Linked DNA regions of Formosa sp. Hel1_33_131. The protein of the gene in region 2 binds, or shares a complex with, the protein of the main gene of each other region. Links are inferred from orthologs where the notes say so. Each region holds a gene or a part of one and is shown on either strand. Other genes may lie near its edges.

Region 1 (3,211 bases), 550 kb from region 2 along the record:
ATAAATTAATTTAAGCTCAGGATACTCCTCTTTTAAGGTCTCAATTAAGCTTTCCCAAAAGAGAGGTCTTCTCTTAACAAACTCTCTTAATTCTGTGCCAATACACAACAAATCTATAGGGTGAGTGTTTGATAATTCGGCTATTTTTAAAATGAGTTTTTTGTAAGAGTTTTCAAAAATCTGCCAATGTACTTCTGTTTCTAAATAAAAATCACCTCTATATGGAATTCCTCCGAAATCAACCAAAGGACGTAACATAATCAAAGTAATAGGTAATGTATTTTCTAAACCTTGTTTATAATTTGTAATCGATTCGTCTATTTGATAATCTTTAATTTCAAAGGAATGATTAAAATAGTCTTTTGAGGCAGATAAAATTCCTACTAAAGAAATACTATTCCCTAGGACATTTGTATTATTTGTTGAGTTTAATTGAGCACTGTAAATGTTTAGACCGTTTAGTTTTGAGGTGTTTTCGAAACTATTTTGACATGTTAAATCAATGTGATCTCTCTCACAAGAGAGCATCAAAAGTGTTAAAATGATGGAATATAAATATTTCATATTGAAAAATGATAGGGGTTAAAACAAAAGCCTGTGTTCTTTATAAATAGTTTAGTTTTCTACTTTCTCAAAAATCATAGTTATCCCTTGCTGCCGCACGATTCCTATCGTGTGGCTTACAAAGTTTATTTGGAACGCGAATGGATTCGCGCACCAGCATAGAAAGTTATCATAAATATTTTAAATAAAATTTTCATAATTAAATAATTTATAAATTTAGGTTAAGAATAAATTATTAAGTCGTTATTCTTCATTGTGGACTTTCCACGTGGTGGACTTTTTGACATTTATTTTTCACTTTCTTAGAGAATAAACTCCTGTTTTTTAATTTCCGTAAGCCGGATGGTCTTGAGTTTGTCTTGTAGAATCGGTTCTAATAGACATCTGTACTCTACATTTGAACTTAAATTCTGACATCCAAAAAAGTATGGATACCTAAAAAAGTCCCTATGTTATTTACAGTAAATTAATATCTTAAGCACGGTTAAATTGCTTACAAAGAATTAGATTTGAGGTATAATTTTTGTAAACATAATAAATTGAAATAAATAATGAAGTGATTTTTCCCTTACTAAAAGTAAGGGAAAACCTTACTTTTAAAAATTCCCTTCTTAAAACAAGGAATATTTTTTTAAAAAAAATAGGATTTTGAAAGTTTTAAGCACCTAATAGTGCTTTTCTTAAGTAGTTCTGCGTGGTCAAACACACCTTCTAAAAACAAGTTTAAACACAAAAAATCCTTTGAAGCGCGCTTCAAAGGATTTTTAAATTTTATAGAATTCCTAAAGTCAACCTATGTAATTAGGACGACACAGTGTATTCGTTAAAGAGTTGCAACAAATTTTGATAAACCAGACTTTAGGTTTGCCGCTTTGTTATCGTGAATGATATTGTTTTTGGCTAAACGATCAATCATTGAAGAAACAGAAGAAAGCATTTTTTGAGCTTCTTTCTTATCCGTTGTTTCACGCAAGTTCTTAATTGCGTTACGCGTTGTTTTGTGCTGATACTTGTTCAGCACGCGCTTTGACTCGTTACTTCTAATTCTTTTTAAAGCTGACTTATGATTTGCCATAATTCTTAATTTTATTATTATTAAATAATTGTAGCCCGTAGGGGAATCGAACCCCTCTTACATGGATGAAAACCATGCGTCCTAGCCGATAGACGAACGGGCCATTTTTTATAACCAAAAACACAATCTTGATAATTCTGTTTTTATTTCAAATAGCGTGCATTATTTCTAATGCGGTTGCAAAAATACAACTATTTTTAAATGTTACAACTTCTTACTAACTTTTTTTGAAAAAAGTTAAAGTTAATAAGCTTTCGCAAATAAAACGCGCTGTTTGGAAGGTTTCCCAGAAAATACACAGACCCCATCTTCCAGTTCCGAATCTATTGGAATACAACGGATTGTCGCTTTTGTGATTTCTTTTATTTTGTCTTCTGTTTCTGTACTGCCATCCCAATGTGCCGAAATAAATCCTGCTTTTTCTTCTAAAACCGTTTTAAACGCCTCAAATGTTTCCACTTTTGTGATGTGATCCGCTCTAAAATCCAGCGCTTTTTGAAATAAGCCTGTTTGAATCTCCGTAATTAAGGTCTTTATGGTGTCTGTTAAACTTTCTAAAGCCACCACTTGTTTGGTTAATGTGTCTCTTCGAGCCAACTCTACTGTGCCACTTTCCAAATCTTTTGGTCCAATCGCCAGTCTTAAAGGAACCCCTTGCAATTCGTGTTGTGCAAATTTAGCTCCCGGTCGTTGGGTGGTTCTATGGTCGTATTTTACAGTAATATTCTCTGCTCTCAAAGCAGTCATGATCGTCTCGGCTTGCGTGGTTATCTCAGCCAATTGCTCATCATTCCTGTATATAGGAACAATTACAACTTGGTAAGGTGCTAGGTTTGGAGGCAATACCAATCCTTTATCGTCACTGTGGGTCATAATTAAGGCACCCATCAAACGTGTGGAAACACCCCATGAGGTTGCCCAAACGTAATCTTGTTTTCCTTCGCTGTTTGCAAATTTAACATCAAATGCTTTTGCGAAATTCTGTCCTAAAAAGTGAGAGGTTCCCGCTTGTAACGCTTTTCCATCTTGCATTAAAGCTTCGATACAATAGGTTTCTTCGGCACCTGCAAAACGTTCGCTTTCCGTTTTGACCCCTTGAATTACAGGAATCGCCATAAAATTTTCAGCAAAATTTGCGTAGATATTATTCATAAGCTTGGCTTCTGAGATGGCTTCGCTTTTGGTGGCATGCGCAGTATGTCCTTCTTGCCATAAAAATTCAGCGGTTCTTAAAAACAAACGCGTTCGCATTTCCCATCGCACCACATTGGCCCATTGGTTAATTAAAAGCGGTAAATCTCTATAAGATTGAATCCATCCTTTAAAGGTACTCCATATAATCGCTTCACTGGTTGGTCGTACGACCAACTCTTCTTCAAGTTTTGCATTTGGGTCCACACGAAGTTTCCCAGGATTGTCAGGGTCATTTTGCAAACGGTAATGTGTTACTACGGCACATTCTTTTGCAAAGCCTTCGGCATTTTTTTCTTCCGCTTCAAAAAGACTTTTTGGTACAAATAATGGGAAATAGGCATTTTGATGGCCTGTTTCTTTAAACATACGATCTAATTC
Region 2 (3,024 bases):
AACGCATTTTGTACAGCTATCAAGTCAGATTCTAAAACAACAGATTCGTTGACCGCTCCAGATCCAGTGTTTGGTAACCATGCCTGTCCTAAATCTGATCGTTCATCTTGCTCGTAATTGGCAAAGAAAAATAATTTGTTTTTCACGATCGGTCCACCAATACTAAAGCCTGTTTGCTGTTGCGTAAGACTTGGAACAAAAATTTCTTGTCCTTTGATCTTAGAACCCGTCATGTCTTCATTTCTATAGAAGCCATAAACAGTTCCTTTAAATTCATTCGATCCACTCTTCGTCACTGCATTTACTGCAGCTCCAGTAAATCCAGATTGCGTTACATCGTAAGGTGCAGTTGATACTTGTATTTGATCGATGGCATCTAAAGATACGGGTTGTGAATTTGTTTGCCCTCCAGGAGTTGCTGCATCCAATCCAAAAGGATTGTTGAAAATTGCACCATCTAAAGAGAAGTTATTAAACTGATCGTTACGTCCTCCAAAAGAACCGTTACTTGCCGTTGGCTCTAAACGTGTAAAATCAGATGCAGATCTAGAAATTGTAGGAAGTGTTGTCAATTCTCTACGGCCTACATTGGTTTCAGCACCTGTACGGTCGCTTCCAAAAACACCTTTAGAAGTGTTTGCGGTAATCACCACAGCATCCAATTGTCCAGCATCAAGTGTTAATGCTAATGTTAAATTTTCTGTTTTTCCTAAGGTCAAGAATACATCTGTAAACGATTGGTCTTTGTAACCTACATAACTAACCGTAATTGTGTACGGTCCGCCAACTCTAAGGTTGACAAGGTTAAATCGCCCGTCAATGTTGGTGGCGGCTCCGTAAGTGGTCCCTGTTGGCGTGTGCACTGCAACAACGTTTGCACCTGGCAAACCGGTATTGGTCTCATCGGAAATAGCTCCCTTAATACTTGAAGTTGTCACCTGAGAAAAGGACAGTGAACAAGTGAAAATGAACATTAAAAGTGTAGAAATTTGTTTCATTTTATTAAAGTTTGTTTATGATTAAGCTGCTAAATTACAACAAAAAAAGCCTACACTTACGTGTAGGCTTTAAATAAAAATTCAATTTATTAACTTTTTATTAACAATATATAATTGTTATTTAGCTGCAATAATTTCAAAAGGAAAATCAACTGCTACATCTCTGTGAAGACGAATGATTGCATTGTATTTACCAAGACGTTTTACATTACCACCGGTAACATTGATAAATTTTTTGTCAATTGAATGGCCTGCTTTTTCAATAGCTGCTGCTAAATCAATATTGTTAACAGATCCAAATAATTTATCTCCACTACCAACTTTCGCTGCTATTTTGATTTCTAAAGCTTTTAAAGCTTCAGCAATTGCTTCGGCTTCATCTACTATTTTCTTTTCTTTGAATGCGCGTTGTTTTAAGTTTTCTGCTAATACTTTTCTAGCAGATACCGTAGCAAGAATGGCTTTACCACCCGGAATTAAAGAATTTCTACCATAACCGTTTTTCACTGTTACAACATCGTCTTTAAACCCCAATCCTTCTACGTCATGTTTTAATATAAGTTCCATAGTTATAATAGTTTTATTTCATTAAATCGGCTACATAAGGCATCAAGGCTAAATGTCTTGCTCTTTTGACAGCAACAGACACTTTTCTTTGAAACTTTAAAGAGGTTCCAGTTAAACGTCTTGGTAATAACTTACCTTGTTCGTTTACAAATTTTATTAAAAAATCTGGATCTTTATAATCGATATACTTGATACCTGATTTTTTGAAACGACAGTATTTTTTAGCTTTGTTGGTGTCAATATTTAAAGGCGTTAAATATCTGATTTCACCATCTTTTTTTCCTTTGGCTTGTTGTTCTATAGACATAATTACGCTTTTTCTTTAAGTTTAACTCTTCTTCTTTCAGCCCATGAGATTGCATGTTTATCTAAACTAACAGTTAGATAACGCATAAAACGCTCGTCACGTCTAAATTCTACTTCTAAAGGGCCAATAGCCTCTCCAGGTGCTGTAAATTCAAATAAGTGGTAAAAGCCACTTTTTTTGTTTTGGATTGGATACGCTAATTTCTTTAGCCCCCAATCTTCTTTCGATACCATCTTTGCTCCTTTAGAAACGAGTAAGTCCTCGTATTTCTTTACTGTTTCCTTTATCTGTGTGTCAGATAAAACGGGATTCAAGATGAAAACAGTTTCGTAATGATTCATAAATTTTATTATTATTTGATTTTTAATGGCTGCAAAAGTAAGTATTAATTGTTGTCTGAACAACATTATATAACATTATTTAAACGAAATTAATTTTACTCGTTAATCGGTATTTTAAGAGTTTAATCGATTTATTTTTTGTATAATTGTAATTGATAACGACTGATAACACAACCCCGATGACTTTAAACTGTATAATTGTTGACGATAATTCTACACAACGATTAGCCACATTAAGACTAATTAACAACCACCCTTCTCTTAATTTGATGGGGAAATTCACATCTGTAGTTGAAGCTAAAAAATTCCTTCTCACAACCCCTATAGACCTTATTATAATGGAGGTCAACCTTTCTGTTTCTGATGGATTTGATCTCTTAGACAGTTACATCGACACTCCCGAACTCAAGACTCCTTACGTTATCATAATAAGTGAAGATGCATCTCATGCCTTTAAAGCATTCGAATACAATGCAATCGATTACTTAGCAAAACCAGCCTCTAAAAAACGTTTTAACGAAGCCATTGCTAAAACTGTATTGCAAGCAAAAATGAAAGAAAATTTCCAAGATTATGATGGAGAGCATATTTTTGTAAAGAGCAATCTTAAAAAACGTAAAATATACATCAACGAGATCAAATGGATTGAAGCTCTCGGTGACTACGTGAAATTAATAACTAATAACAAAAGCTTCGTTATTCTTTCGACCATGAAAGCCTTTGAAAACGAACTCCCAAAAGGACTGTTCTTAAGAATCCATAAATCCTATATTGTCAATTTGAAAAAAGTGGAACGTTACGATAGCAGACA

Evidence for each region.
Region 1: rpsR (region 2) and rpsT share a complex: the UniProt entries of both Bacillus subtilis proteins name them as parts of the 30S ribosomal subunit. The link is inferred for Formosa sp. Hel1_33_131 from one-to-one orthologs.

Annotation. Positions count from the first base shown.
Region 1 is NZ_CP017260.1:1,942,268-1,945,478, reverse strand. The notes cover bases 14-2,885. They hold rpsT (30S ribosomal protein S20), read right to left. Parts: upstream 1,640-2,885; coding sequence 1,388-1,639; downstream 14-1,387. Other genes in these bases: proS (proline--tRNA ligase), read right to left, coding at 1,883-2,885; FORMB_RS08860 (glycoside hydrolase family 113), read right to left, coding at 14-564. Also shown: more of FORMB_RS08860, read right to left, coding at 1-13; more of proS, read right to left, coding at 2,886-3,211. UniProt on the Bacillus subtilis protein: Binds directly to 16S ribosomal RNA.
Region 2 is NZ_CP017260.1:2,493,833-2,496,856, reverse strand. Bases 226-2,910 are described here. They hold rpsR (30S ribosomal protein S18), read right to left. Parts: upstream 1,873-2,910; coding sequence 1,579-1,872; downstream 226-1,578. Other genes in these bases: FORMB_RS11520 (LytR/AlgR family response regulator transcription factor), read left to right, coding at 2,393-2,910; rpsF (30S ribosomal protein S6), read right to left, coding at 1,875-2,213; rplI (50S ribosomal protein L9), read right to left, coding at 1,116-1,565; FORMB_RS11540 (TonB-dependent receptor), read right to left, coding at 226-998. Outside these bases: more of FORMB_RS11540, read right to left, coding at 1-225; more of FORMB_RS11520, read left to right, coding at 2,911-3,024. UniProt on the Bacillus subtilis protein: Binds as a heterodimer with protein bS6 to the central domain of the 16S rRNA, where it helps stabilize the platform of the 30S subunit.